DNA from 2 places in the Bacillus sp. CGMCC 1.60114 genome. Region 2 is predicted to be linked to the other one. Evidence: riboswitches for the same ligand, from Rfam matches in the RefSeq annotation. Region 2 holds a riboswitch; the other holds the start of a gene.
The links. Region 2 has a riboswitch for preQ1 ahead of ACFQZ1_RS05985 (QueT transporter family protein). Riboswitches for the same ligand answer to the same signal wherever they lie in the genome.
Positions count from the first base shown of each region.

Region 1: it holds a riboswitch for preQ1, as region 2 does, so the genes downstream of both, queC (7-cyano-7-deazaguanine synthase QueC) here and ACFQZ1_RS05985 (QueT transporter family protein) in region 2, are expected to answer to the same signal.

Region 1 covers NZ_JBHTHG010000012.1:235,540-243,187, reverse strand. The annotation lists gene ACFQZ1_RS07245 (MarR family winged helix-turn-helix transcriptional regulator) at 1-177, shown strand, start outside; gene ACFQZ1_RS07240 (M3 family oligoendopeptidase) at 443-2,137, shown strand; gene ACFQZ1_RS07235 (DinB family protein) at 2,278-2,811, shown strand; gene ACFQZ1_RS07230 (DUF6254 family protein) at 3,000-3,116, shown strand; gene ACFQZ1_RS07225 (ATP-binding protein) at 3,127-4,335, opposite strand; PreQ1 riboswitch class I at 4,570-4,613, shown strand; gene queC (7-cyano-7-deazaguanine synthase QueC) at 4,700-5,371, shown strand; gene queD (6-carboxytetrahydropterin synthase QueD) at 5,371-5,865, shown strand; gene queE (7-carboxy-7-deazaguanine synthase QueE) at 5,858-6,574, shown strand; gene queF (preQ(1) synthase) at 6,605-7,102, shown strand; gene ACFQZ1_RS07200 (YkvS family protein) at 7,149-7,334, opposite strand; gene ACFQZ1_RS07195 (hypothetical protein) at 7,585-7,648, shown strand, end outside.
Region 2 covers NZ_JBHTHG010000012.1:59-7,706, forward strand. The annotation lists gene ACFQZ1_RS05945 (sterol desaturase family protein) at 46-666, opposite strand; gene ACFQZ1_RS05950 (cytoplasmic protein) at 729-1,037, opposite strand; partial or broken gene ACFQZ1_RS05955 (amino acid transporter) at 1,057-1,193, opposite strand; partial or broken gene ACFQZ1_RS05960 (YqcI/YcgG family protein) at 1,356-1,474, opposite strand; gene cspD (cold-shock protein CspD) at 1,738-1,935, shown strand; gene ACFQZ1_RS05970 (DUF2564 family protein) at 2,101-2,349, shown strand; gene ACFQZ1_RS05975 (zinc-finger domain-containing protein) at 2,570-2,746, opposite strand; gene ACFQZ1_RS05980 (ribonuclease H family protein) at 2,760-3,419, opposite strand; gene ACFQZ1_RS05985 (QueT transporter family protein) at 3,617-4,102, opposite strand; PreQ1 riboswitch class I at 4,109-4,153, opposite strand; gene ACFQZ1_RS05990 (aldose 1-epimerase family protein) at 4,424-5,296, shown strand; gene ACFQZ1_RS05995 (reverse transcriptase-like protein) at 5,312-5,707, shown strand; gene ACFQZ1_RS06000 (DMT family transporter) at 5,712-6,617, shown strand; gene ACFQZ1_RS06005 (DUF6123 family protein) at 6,620-6,880, opposite strand; gene ACFQZ1_RS06010 (FbpB family small basic protein) at 7,191-7,331, opposite strand.

The DNA of each region.
Region 1 (7,648 bases), 240 kb from region 2:
TGTCCAAATGATCGGCGTGTCATTTATGCTCATTTAACGGAATCAGGAATACAATTGATTTCCAATATTTTTCCGAATCATGAAGAGGTCATACATGAATCATTCCATATGTTAGAAAAGGATGAGAAAGATCAGCTATTAACGTTGTTAAAGAAGATAGGAAAGTATGAGAAATAATAAAGTTTTTTGTAAGCTTTGAATGAATAATTCAAAGTTTTTTTTATCCCGCTACTTGCGAGCAGCCTGCTGATGATTAGCTGAATCTTATTTCTTACTTAATGGATGATCGTATGGAATTTTTAATGTATCTGAAGTTTAAAATTAAGATGTATGAATTTTAAAATACGCGTAGGGTGAATTTCGCTGATCAATAAAGGGGATTTGCGAAATGTATGGAATAATAGTACGAGGATGCTTTTTAGAAGAGAAAGGGGCTATTTACATGTCATTTGAAAGTTATGAGTACAAACGTCCAAATATGGATGAAGTAAAAGAAAGATTTACAGAAGCTTTGCAGCAGTTCAAGAATGTAAAAACAGTGGAAGAACAAAAGAAAGTAATTGCACATATTAATGCAATTCGCAATGATTTCAGCACTATGTATAACGTATGTTATATTCGTCACAGTATAGATACAACAGATGGATTCTATAAAGAAGAACAAGATTTCTTTGATGAGTATTCTCCAATTGTGAAAGGATATGTGACAAAATATTACGACGCATTAACACAATCTCCATTTCGAAAACAATTAGAAGAATATTATGGTACGCAGCTCTTTGCACTTGCAGAGGCTGAAATGAAGACATATTCCGATGACGTGGTAGCAGATTTACAGTTAGAAAATAAATTATCTTCTCAATATACACAGTTATTAGCGGCAGCTAAAATTTTGTTTGAAGGAGAAGAGCGAACATTATCACAACTTGTTCCGTTTATGGAGCACACAGATCGTAATATGCGTAAACAAGCAAGTGAGGCATATTATGGTTTTTTAGCAGAGCATGAGGAAGAGTTAGACCGTATTTATGATGAACTTGTAAAAGTAAGAACGACAATTGCGAAGAAACTGGGCTTTAACAATTTTGTAGAACTTGGATATGCAAGAATGTATCGTACTGACTATAATGCAGAGATGGTTGCAAATTTCCGTAAGCAAGTGCTTGATTATATTGTTCCTGTTGCAACAGAACTTAGACAAAGGCAACAGGCGCGTATTGGGGTAGAGAAACTTGCGTATTATGATGAGAATTTTGAATACGCATCTGGTAACGCTGTACCAAAAGGTGATGCGGATTGGATTGTGAACCACGGCAAAACAATGTATAGAGAACTATCAGAAGAAACAAATGAATTTTTTAACTTTATGTTAGAAAATAATTTACTTGATCTTGTAGCGAAAAAAGGAAAAGCTGGCGGAGGCTATTGTACATATATTGAAAACTATAAAGCACCTTTTATTTTCTCAAATTTTAACGGAACGTCTGGTGACATTGATGTGTTAACACACGAAGCAGGACATGCTTTCCAAGTATATGAAAGCCGCCATTATGAAATTCCGGAGTATAATTGGCCGACATATGAGGCATGTGAAATTCATTCGATGAGCATGGAGTTTTTCACATGGCCGTGGATGAAATTATTCTTTGAAGAAGATACGGAGAAATATTACTTCTCACACTTAAGTTCAGCTTTACTATTTTTACCATATGGTGTATCTGTTGATGAATTCCAGCATTTTGTATATGAACATCCAGAATCATCACCAGCTGAGCGTAAAGCAGCTTGGCGTGAGATTGAAAGAAAGTACTTACCGCACCGTGATTATGAAGAAAATGATTATTTAGAGCGCGGAGGCTTTTGGCAACGTCAAGCGCATATTTATAATTCGCCATTTTATTATATTGATTATACGTTAGCACAAATTTGTGCGCTTCAGTTTTGGAAACGCTCTAGGGAGAATCATCAAGAGGCATGGGGAGATTATGTTCATCTTTGCCGTCAAGGCGGAAGTAAATCATTCTTACGATTAGTTGAAACGGCAAATTTAACATCTCCGTTTGCTGATGGATGTGTGAAGGGTGTTATCGAGGAAATTCATGCGTGGTTAGATAAAGTAGATGACACAAAATTGTAAAAAATATACACTGTTTTTTATGAAATTGCAATCGACACATGTTTGGAAAAATGAGATAATATAAGAAAATTTAGAATAATTAAAAAGGAGGTGTTTCTTTAGAAGAAGCGCCTCTTTTTAACCAAATAGGGGGGAGAAATATGATGCAATCTTATGCAAATATGAATATGGAGACGTTGTTACGAGGGATGTCCTCTACAAGACAGATGCTTTTATCCGAAATTGAAATGTTAACAGATACAGAAATTAATACGAAACCGCGCCGTGATAAATGGAGCATTATGCAAGTTTTACATCACCTTCATCTTGTTGAACAATCTGTTACATCCGCAATTGTATATGCACTTCATAAGAACGAAAGAAAAGTTGTTCCACTACAAGACCTTCAAGTTACACTCGATCGAACAAGAAAGAGAGAAGCCCCTCAGCAAATGCAACCTACAGAAACACTAATGAAAAAAGCACAAATGATTCAATTACTGCAGAGTTCAAGGGAAAAGCTCTTGCATGTTCTTCATAGCATTGTTAATGAAAAAGAACTATTTGAAAAATCGCTTAAACATCCTGTATTTGATGAGCTTAATTTATATCAATGGGTACAATTCTTAGATTTACATGAACAACGTCATCTTACACAGTTAAAAGAAGCAAAACATTCAATTTTGCAAAGATAAAGTGAAACTTCCATCAGTGGGTCTTCATTCTCACTCATGGAAGTTTTTTATGGATTATTTAGAGTTCTTGCAGGCGATATGCACCACTATTGTTTCAATTTCCATAAATTTCGTATCACTTCCCGTATGTATATTCCTACTTCATATGTTGGAACCTATATAAGGATATCTTAAAAGGAGTTGAAATAATGGGAAATAAAAAGAAGGAGCAAGAACGACAATGGAAAGCGCGAAAAGAACATCAGCAGCCACATGGGAAAGTGAAGACTTTTGCGGAGCTTGTGGATGAAACGAAAAAAACGTGATGCAGTTGCATCACGTTTTTTCTAGTAAAGGAAATGTAAGAAGGAAAGACGTTCCAACATTTTTCTTACTAGAGATATCAATTTTTCCGTTCATTGCTTTTATAATACTAAACACAACCATCATTCCAAGACCTGTGCCTTTTTCTTTTGTAGAGTAAAAAGGGGAACCGAGGCGTTTTATTTGTTCGTTACTCATACCCATTCCAGTATCTTGAACATGCAGGTGGATGTGTTTATGAGCGGGTGTTAAGGTAAAAGTAAGATCTCCGCCGTTTGGCATCGCTTCAATGCAATTTTTTATAATGTTTAAAAGACATTGATTAAGCTTTTGTTTTTCTCCCATTATGTAAAATATTTTACTTTGTTTCGTATAATGAATACGAACGTTAGAAAGGTTCGCTAATGGTGTCATGAGCGTAAGAGCATGCAGTAATTCTTCTTCTAACTGTAACGCTTGTATTTTTTCAATACTTGGTTTTGCGAATGTTAAATAGTCTGTTAATACATGATTGGCTTGATCAATACCGCGTATAGCGATGTCTAAATACAGCAGCTTGTCTTTTTCTGAGTAGTTTTTCGCTTGTAGCAATTGGAGAAATCCTCTCGTTGATGTAAGAGGGTTTCGAATTTCATGTGAAATTGAAGCAGCCATCTCACCAATCAATTGAAATTTCTCGACGTTCACAAGTTCTTTTGCAAGACGAACTTGCGATTGTAAAACGTCCATTAAGTATAAAATTAAAATCGTTCCTATAATTGTGCATAATTCGTATGTGATGATATAAGGTATATAGTTCATTGGATTTGGGACTATAGATAGAAAATAAGGAATCCAAACTATTCCATAAACTAGGCTGTAAAAAAAAGCTAAATACATTTTTGGTCGTATTTTCCCTTTTATATATGTTTTGTATGTTGTAAGAAGAAGAATGTACAAAACGATAGAGGCGATAATAGAAGGTATGACACCGCTCCCGCCGATAAGAAAACGATAAAGATTCATAATACTAAAAATTACCCCACCTGCAACAGGGCCACCAGATAATGTTCCGACAATTAGCACGATATGTCGGAAATCGAATTGAAAGCCAAAATCAACTTTTGCAGCAAATGACATACAGACAATAGTGGCAATGCTGCAGGAGAGGACAAATACAAACGAATTGAGCTTCGGAGAGCGATTTCCTTTTTCGCTCCAAAATAAATGATAAATTAACATTGTAACCAAAATAAACAATATATTTAAGAAGAGGTACATAATAAAAAGCTTCAGCTTTAAAACCTCCTTGTAGTGAGAAGTGAAAGATACGACATATAGAATTATCATACTATTAATATGAAAGAAAATGAAATGTTATTTTTAGAAAAAACAGAAAAAATAGACGTTTTCCACTTATATACCTGCTATGTTACAATGAAAGATGAAAATTGAAGAAGACAGTCCATGTACAGCATGGGAGAGGTTCGCGAACTCCCTCTATAAAAAACTAAGGAGAGAACAATATTCTGTAGATATTGTTTTGTTTTTTTTAGTATGACAGTTCAAGAACGCTCTTTCTTCTTGTAATCAAGAAAAGAGGAGAATGAGTGAAATGAAAAAGGAAAAAGCAGTTGTTGTTTTTAGTGGCGGTCAAGATAGTACAACATGTTTATTTTGGGCGCTTGAACAGTTTGAAGAAGTAGAAACAGTGACTTTTAATTATAATCAGCGCCATAAACTTGAAATTGAATGTGCGGCTGAAATTGCAAAAGAATTAGGTGTGAAGCATACCGTACTTGATATGAGCTTGTTAAATCAGCTTGCTCCTAATGCGTTAACACGTACAGATATGGAAATTACACATGAAGATGGGGAATTGCCGTCGACATTTGTGGATGGACGTAATTTATTATTTTTATCGTTTGCAGCTGTGTTAGCTAAACAAGTAGGGGCACGCCATATCGTAACAGGTGTGTGTGAAACAGACTTTAGCGGATATCCAGATTGCCGTGATGTGTTTGTGAAATCGCTAAACGTTACATTAAATTTATCGATGGATTATCCATTCGTTATTCATACACCACTTATGTGGATTGATAAAGCAGAAACGTGGAAATTGGCAGACGAACTTGGGGCATTTGAATTTGTCCGTGAAAAAACGTTAACGTGTTATAACGGGATTATTGGTGATGGTTGCGGTGAATGTCCAGCGTGTCAGCTTCGTAAAGCAGGACTTGATAAATATGTACAAGAGCGTAAAGGAGCAAAAGCATAATGACACAAAACTTCTTTGGATTTCGCATTGTTGAAAACTTACAAAAAATAGATCAAGACATTGATCGTAAGCAACTGAAGTATCATAATAAACGCGTTATGGTTAGTAAAGAATTTACGTTTGATGCTGCACATCATCTACATTGTTATGAAGGAAAATGTAAAAACCTTCATGGGCATACGTATAAAGTAGTTTTTGGAATCAGTGGTTATGTCAATGAAATTGGCTTAGCGATTGATTTTGGTGATATAAAAGAAATTTGGAAAAATGAAATTGAAATATATTTAGATCATCGTTACCTAAATGAAACACTTCCAGCAATGAATACAACTGCTGAAAATATGGTTGTATGGATTTTTGAGAAAATGGAAGAGGCACTAAAAAAAGGTGATCGACAAAATGAATATAGAGGAGCGCGTGTTGAATTTGTGCGCTTATTTGAAACACCAACAAGTTATGCAGAAGCAAGACGGGAGTGGATGATGGATGAGTAACATTCCTGTATTAGAGATTTTTGGACCGACAATTCAAGGAGAAGGGATGGTTGTTGGACAAAAAACAATGTTTGTTCGCACTGCAGGTTGTGATTATAGCTGCTCATGGTGTGATTCTGCATTTACATGGGACGGTTCTGCGAAAGATCAAATTCGTCAAATGTCGCCAGAAGAAATTTTTTCTGAACTTGAGCAAATTGGTGGTGAAAATTTCTCGCATGTAACGATTTCAGGTGGGAATCCAGCGTTGTTGAAACATTTAGGAGAATTGATTTCTTTATTAAAAAAGAAAGGGATTCGTACAGCAATTGAAACGCAAGGAAGTAAGTGGCAAGATTGGTTACTTCATATAGATGAGCTGACAATTTCACCAAAGCCACCGAGTTCAAAGATGACAACGAATTTTGCTATGCTAGATTCGATTATTGATAAGTTAGATGGAAAAAACTTTAGTTTAAAAGTAGTTGTCTTTGATGATCAAGATTTTGTATACGCAAAAGAAGTACATGAACGTTATCCGCACGTTCCGTTTTTCTTACAAGTTGGAAATGATGATACACAGACAACAGACGATACATCGTTAATCCAACGTCTGCTCACAAAATACGAATGGCTCATTGACAAAGCAATGCAATGTAAGGAAATGAATGATGCAAAAGTATTACCGCAACTTCACGCTTTAGTATGGGGCAATAAACGCGGTGTATAATTACTGTATGAATGAAGGGAGATTTTTAAAATGGCTGGAAGAAAAGATGAAGATTTGAAAGATGTAACATTACTGGGAGATCAAAATACAAAATATTTATTTGAATATAGCCCGGAAATTTTAGAGACGTTTGATAATAATCATCCAAATCGTGATTATTTTGTAAAATTTAATTGTCCGGAGTTTACAAGTTTATGCCCGAAAACAGGACAACCAGACTTTGCGACAATCTATATTAGCTACATTCCAGAGCAAAAAATGGTAGAGAGTAAATCGTTAAAGTTATATTTATTTAGTTTCCGCAATCATGGAGATTTTCACGAAGATTGCATGAATGTAATTATGAATGATTTAATTAAACTAATGGATCCTCGTTACATCGAAGTATGGGGTAAATTTACACCACGTGGTGGTATTTCTATTGATCCATATTGTAACTATGGTCGTCCTGGAACAAAATATGAAAAAATGGCTGAATATCGTTTAATGAATCACGATTTATATCCAGAAACAGTAGATAATCGCTAAAGAAAAAAAGAGGTAGCTTTATACGCTGCCTCTTTTTTCTAGTATTCTATGCATGTTGCGTAATAATTGTATAGTTTTTATGATTGACAACAGTAAGCGGTTCCATATCTAACTCTCTAAAATTATTCATAATTGTTATATCTACGATAACAGAGTTTTTATTTACTTTTTGAACGCGCCCTTGTAAACCGTCTTTGAATTCAATGATATCTCCAGCTTCTGCGATTTTCATAAGCAACTCTCCTTGTTACATTTTTACGAAAAAGAGAACAAGATTCGTTCTTTTTGTATTTTTCTTTATTTTGAACGATATTTCATCTTTTGTAAATGTTTCCAAGAAAAATTTTTGAAAAAAATACTAATTTTTCACAGGAAATTCATAGAAGGAAACTCATATTCATAATTGTAACATGAATGTAAGAAATTCATTTTCATAATTGTAACATGAATATATGGGAGTATAATGGAACAGGGGCGATAAAATGGAACTTGAGATTGTGGGGAGCTTGATAGCTATTCTTTTATTTCTGTTTGCATATACGAAAT
Region 2 (7,648 bases):
AAAAGGGGGGAGCGCAAAGCGCTCCCCCCTTTTGTCAACAGCCCCTTATTGCACCGCTTTCTCACCTTCCAAATTACGAGCTGTTTCACTCGTTTCGACATCTTTTCCTTCTTTATATGTCTTGAACAAAAAGTCGTAAAACAGATTCGATACTCCAAACCAGTAGTTCTCATTTTTATAATGATGGAGTATATGCTGTTTCTTTAGCCATCTTCCATATGGAGTCATTGGACGGATTGGCCGATGGGCAATGTAATGTTTCCATTCATATACTAAAAGCATGAAAACCATTCCGATTCCAAATGATAATGTCACCGTGAAGCTAGAAATAATACCATATACAATGAATAAATATATCGTAAATCCAGGAAGACTATACCAAACAGGTAAAAATAATAACTTTAAATCATTCGGATATACGTGATGATCATAATGAAGACGTTTTAACATTTTTAATAAAAATGGATTCTTTGGCGGCTTTAAATGAAATAAAAAACGATGTGTTACATATTCGTTAATTGTATAAAAGATAATACCCGCAATAACTGCAATAGCTGCAATCCATGTAAACAATTGCATGTTCAAAAAAACGATAAAAGCAATTAATATTCCAATCATAATGGCAATATCATGCTGAAAGAAAAACTCTTTTATAACTCGCTTCATCCCTATGTTCCTCTCCTTAGAAAGCGGCCGTAACGTATTGTTATGGCCGCTTTCTTTTATCTCTATTCTATTCCCATTATAAACTTACTTGTTTCTTTATTTGGATAGAAAAAATTACTTGAACCAAATATATTCTGTTTTGGAATAATATGTTCCACTGCAAAAACTGTTACTTCTCCTCTTTGTACTTCTCCAATAATTAATCCTAATATTTCATGATTTACAGCAAATGTCGGTTGTTTTGTTTGAAGCAATCGTTCAACAGTTTGAAGAACAGCTTCGTATAATGGATTTCTGTCTGTTACTTCTTTACGAATTTTTGGTGCTAATGTAATAATAATTTCTTTTTCATTTACTATGGTTCGATACATAAAAATCTCCCCTTTAATCTTATATGAACAATTGTAAAACTTTATACGCAAAACGACTGGTAGAGCCGACTAATATAACTCCTGCTCCACTGTAATATACCCAAATGCTTTGGGTCGAAGCATTGTTCTTTTAAAATGAACAGAAAAAGCAATATTTGATGTATTTCTGAAAGAAATTCTTTTGCCTCTTCCTGTTTATATTCCATATTTTATTGTAAAATTCCTTGTTTTACACTTCAGAATCCAAGATAAAACAATAAAAAAATCCTATATAGCACATGAATGCTTGTACAATATGTATATGTAAATACAAAAAAACAATCTAAAATGACAAGGAAACGCTAGATTTAATACAACATTAGAAAAGCTTTCGTATTCCTGTAATATCCAAGTTGGTATATCATCCCCTCATTATCTAATAAATAAGACCCATGCATTCTTTCATATTTTTATGTACAGCCTTTATTTAAAGATCTTAAAAATAGCAATTGTCCTTTATCCATTCATAAAGCTAGTGTAAAAAATTATTTAAAAATACAAAAAGATAAAATCGCTTACTTGACTAAAATCTCCCATTCCATGTATATTTAAGTTATCATTTAGCAGAATATTCGAGAATATAACAATTTCAATTTTATGAATTTGTAAATGTTTTCGTTCACTAAATGAGAAAGTAATCATATTTAGGAGGCATTATAACATGCAAGGTAAAGTAAAATGGTTTAATAGCGAAAAAGGTTTTGGATTTATCGAAGTTGAAGGCGGAGACGATGTATTCGTACACTTCTCTTCAATTCAAGGAGAAGGCTACAAATCTTTAGAAGAAGGTCAAGAAGTTTCTTTCGAAATCGTTGAAGGAAACCGCGGACCTCAAGCTGCTAACGTAGTAAAACTTTAATTCAACATATGACAGGAGGTTGCCTATTGGTAACCTCCTTTGTTTATCCCGCTATTCGCGGACAGTAAGCCCCCCACTGATGGAAGTTTCACTTTATTCCTCTGTATATTTCTTTTTCACAGAGCGAAAACTATGTGAAATGAGAAAATAAAGGAGGAGAAAACAATGGGTTCACCTGTAAACGATTTTGAAGAAGTAAAATTCCGCGTAGAAACGGCTCAAAAGATGGTTGGTTCCGCGACGATCACAATGGATCCTGAATCATTACAGCATGCTACAAATGCGGTTGAATCAGCTCGCCTTCAACTCGAAACAATGAAAGAAGTGGCAACAGATTTAGATACACCATTCTTATTAGATCAAGAAGAAAAATTAGAGAAATGTGAGCATCAATTACAAGAAGCAAAGCACTAAAAACATCCAGGGGATTTTCTCTGGATGTTTTTAATGTACATAACAAATTGTAATGTTTCATTTTCTACAAAGTGAAACTTCCATTATCTAGGGGTTTGCTACCCTCGAATAGCGGGATACAAACTAATGCAAGTTTCACTTTTACATTCAGTCCGATTTGAAATTTCTAATATAATAATACAAAAAATCCTCCTGCCTCAATAAAGTAGATAAGAACCTTTCAAGACAGTCGTTCTCCATACTCTTTTAGCTTTGCTCCTATTGTACATTGCCGAATGCAAAAGGAGTGGGCATAACGTTGACTATGTTCTTTTCGAAAATACTGCTGTAAAAAGCAGCCATCACAATATGTTTCTAATAAATCATTCACTTCCGTAATCAGCTGCTTGCGATCCACTCCTTCACACCCCCTACTCTGTTATTTCTTTATGACTATCAATGTTCGTTCCTTCAAGTGCTTGCGTTGCCAATTGATGAGCTTCCTTATTCTGTTTTCTAGAAACGGGTTCACATATTAGTTTTATTCTCATCTGTTTTGCTTTTTGTTCGACTTGATCTAAATAATGGATTAAATGTTCCTCATAACATGGCCACTCACCCGCTAATTGCTGAAGCACCACTTGAGAATCACCTCGAAGAATAACGGATTCATACTTAACTCCTAGCTCTTCTAGCACGTTCATTCCATATAATAGTGCAGCATATTCCGCCTCATTATTATCATCAATACCTTCTATGTAAGCATTGCGACGAATTCGATACGTTTTTCCCTGCTTCTTATAATAAATGCTCACTCCCACGCCCGCTTCTTTCGTCTCAATATCGTACCCTCCATCGAAATACAATAGGAGATCTTGCGGCTCTTCTTCGACTTGTTTACTCAATTTCTTAACTTCTTTTACCGTCCATTCTGCCCCCATTTCATCGTAAAATAACAGTTCTTTTGCTCTCCCTGTTTTTTCAAAGTCCACTGCAAACTGCATCGCCTCTTCTAAACGAAGATAATCTGTTTCAAGTTTAGTCTCGAAGCCATGCTTTGTTCGATATAACCAAGTTATTTTATATTTCATTTTGCTCCCCCTTTTACATACAAAATCCATACACTACCAAATATTACATGTTCATTTTATAATATTTTGTCTATGAGCACAGTATTCTATTCTGAATACATCACATCTTCAAACGATGAAGTGAAACTCCTGCGAGCATAAAATGAGGAAAAGAAATAAGAGTTGTCACGATTAAGTAAACAACTCTCTTATCCATCTTATACAAATTTTTCAAACTGCACTCGTTTATTAATAAAATACATAACAGGTGCTCCAATAGCCATTACAACAAATTCACCAATTGCACATGTTAGCCATGTAAGCAAAAATGGTAAATCGAATGCAAGATGTAGTTCAATGGCAATAAGGAACATTGTAAAGGTAAAGACAACTGTATTAAAAATCATACGCGCCCATATCCCTTTTATGAAACGCATAGAAACAATTGTACAAAGCAAGGCGACAATAGATTGCCCCACCCCAAATACAAGATCATATGCAATCATTGGTGAGAAAAAGAGATTTGTTAAAAATACTCCTAACACAATCCCATAAATATATTTTTTATTGAACACAACAAGATGATTAAACATTTCTGAAATACGAAATTGAATATTCGTAAAACCAAAAGGCTGAATAAGCATGGAAACAGCAATATATAAAGCTGCTAAAATCCCGTTACCAACAATTGTCTTAACTTTCATTTTGCATTCTCCTTAGTTTTTTTACGTGGGATGGTTCCGAACCACGTGAATATGTAAATGAACAAAAATACATTATATTTATAACTTGAATTTAAGTCAATATGGCAGAAGACATATCTAATGAGCTGAATTACAAACGGACATTCATAAACTACCCTTTTCTTTTTATAGGACGTATAATAAAGTGAAACTTCCATCATAATGGAAAGCCCGCCCAATGGGGCGCATACCAGCAGTTTTCCCTTACCTATCTTCTGAGGTGGGGTGCTTACTGTCACAAATAGCCGGATAAAAATATGAGAGATTTAGGAGGAATTGTTCATGATATCAACGATTCAAAATGAAAAAATGATCGTTTCCATTTCTGAAAAAGGTGCAGAGTTGCAAAGCATTCGCTTAAAAGAAGATCATACAGAATACATGTGGCAAGGAGATTCAAAGTATTGGGGACGACGCGCACCCATTTTATTTCCAATCGTCGGAAGATTAGTCGATAATACATATTATGTTGATGGAGAATCTTATTCATTAACACAGCATGGATTTGCTCGCGATCTAACATTTACAATAAAAGAACAAAGTGAATCAAAAATTACATACGTAGTAACGAGTAATGAAGAAACATTACAAAACTATCCGTTTGCATTTGAATTACTCGTTTCCTATGAATTAAATGAAACATCTGTATACGTAACATATGAAGTAATCAATCCAAACATGAAAGAAATGTATTTTTCAATTGGAGGACACCCTGGTTTTAATTGTCCTTTACTACCAAATGAATCTTTCACAGATTACTACTTATCTTTCAGCACTCCAGAGCATCTAGAAACAAGCGTATTAGAAGGACCATTTCTTTCTAAAAATAAACTCCTAGTAGCAGAAGGAACAACAGAACTTCCGCTTACATACGATTTATTTAAAAATGATGCACTTATTTTTGAAAATATGAACAAAAACGAAATTGCTATCCGTTCTCATAAACATAATAAATTTATTAAAGTAGCATTTGAAGGATTTCCATTTGTAGGTGTGTGGACACCTGGAGACGGGGCACCGTTTTTATGTATTGAACCTTGGTATGGCATTGCCGATGAAGTAGAACCTGTAAAAGACTTTAAAGAAAAAAAAGGAATTCAAATGTTAAAAGCGAATGAAGCATTTACATGCTGCTATAGCATTACAATCGGTTAATCGGAGGTTTTCAAGTTGATTGAAGTGTACATTGATGGTGCATCAAAAGGAAACCCCGGTCCTTCTGGCGCCGGTGTTTTTATCAAAGGTGTTCAACCGCCTGTGCAGCTCTCTATTCCACTCGGAGTTATGAGCAACCATGAAGCTGAGTATCATGCATTACTTGCTGCATTAAAATATTGCACCGAACATAATTATAAAATTGTATCGTTTCGAACAGATTCCCAGCTTGTAGAACAAGCTGTTGAAAAACAATATGCAAAGAATCCATTATATGCACCACTTTTAGAAGAAGCATTGCAGATGACACAGCAATTTGATCTCTTTTTTATGAAGTGGATTCCAAGCAGTCAAAATAAAGTAGCAGATGAATTAGCACGAAAAGCAATTTTAAAAAATGAACGGGGGTAGTGTATTGAAAAAAGAGTGGATTGCTCCTCTCGCATTGTTGTTCGTTTCCTTTATTTGGGGAGCTACGTTTGTTGTCGTTCAAAATGCTATGTCATTTGTCGGACCATTTTCTTTTAATGCTGTACGTTTTTTATTTGCTGGACTTATTTTATTCGTTATCCAGCTCATTTCTATGAAAAAAGCACCTATTAAACGTGCAGGGTATAGTAGCGTCGCTGGTATCATAGTAGGATTCTTTTTATGTATTGGTTACTTGCTACAAACATTCGGCTTATTATATACAACTTCTTCTAAAGCAGGATTTTTAACAGGACTTAGTATTGTCATGGTACCTGTTTTATCGTTTATCTTTTTAAAGCAAAAAGCGAATATATTTATTGTACTCGGAATTACAGTAGCTACAATTGGATTGTTTTTATTAACAGCTGGAAATTCATTTCAATTGAATATAGGAGACCTTCTTATCTTAGGCTGTGCTGTAGCATTTGCTGCTCACATACTTGTAAATGGATTCTTTTCAAAGAAGGTGTCTCCTCTATTATTAAGTACAACACAAATATTAGCAGTTGGACTCTTCTCTTCTATTTGTGCGTTTTTGTTTGAAGATTGGGAGAAATTATTTTCGCTAGCATTATGGACGAATCGCTCATTTTTATTTGCACTATTGCTAACATCGCTATTTGCCACCTCTCTTGCATTCTTTATTCAGACAACAGCACAAAAGTACACATCACCTACCCGCGTTGCCATTATTTTCGCAATGGAGCCAGTCTTTGCAGCAATCACAGGTGTTCTTGTTGCGAATGAGCAATTGTCAGTATCAGCTATCATTGGATGCATTTGTATTTTCTTAGGAATGATCTTTGTGGAACTTCCAAATAAACAAAAAAAAGAAGCGCAGGCTGCATGAAGTTATGTTTGTAACTTCCGCATAAAAGCCATTGCGCTTTTTTTATCTGCAATTTTCTCTTCTTTTAATCGTTCTAACAAAGCAATAAAGTAACTACCATCAAACTGTAATTGATGCTTAATCGTCGCTTCAATCGCCGCATTCACAATTCCATCAGATGAACCTGTATATCCTTGACCAAACATAATAAATCCTCGTGCTTCCTCTGATAGCTTAAATCCTTTTGTATGTAGGAATGAAAGGTAATCTTGAACTGTTTGCATGATGTCCCCACCTAATTTGAAAAATTCTCCACTTTCTATCATACATGTTTTCCCGTGTTATGAGAATGAATTTTCTTTGAAAACTGCTGTAAAATCTTCTATTTTCCAAAAAGACAGGCTTACACTTCAAGATTATTGCATCATTACGATTTGAAGGTCCATTCAGACTAGTACTGAATGGACCTTCAAATTAGTAGTACCCTATTCAATTGGAACGAATTTCTAAAATCTATTCCTCTACTTTGAGCTCAAGTAGTGAAAACTTCCTATTAATAGAGGATACCTCCCGCTAGCGGAAGTCTCTCTTTACTCAATTACTCGCTGCTCCATATGATATATGTCTTTTTTCAATTTTTTCTTCAATTTCTCTTACGTTCTCCTTATTATTCAATAATGATTGTCTATTTTCTATTAATAATTGTTTAAAGGATTTTCTTATTTTTTTTCGCATACTTAAACTCCTCCTTAATTGTTATGAAAAATTTCATTTATATAAAAGATAAGTAATTATCTGTATTGTGTAATAATAAATGACTTGTGTGAAATCCATTTGAATTTTAAATGAAAACTACGTATATTTTTGCATGAATCAATATGTGTATAGCACTGCGATTGAAACGTAACTTTGCCAACAGTTTGTTTACTACCTTTACTATCAATATAAAAAACTAGATATAGTAGAAACCATACCTAGTTGAATTGTTTTAAATATAAATAATAACGTCCAATCACATGCATAATTTGATTGGACGTTATCTATAGTCTAAA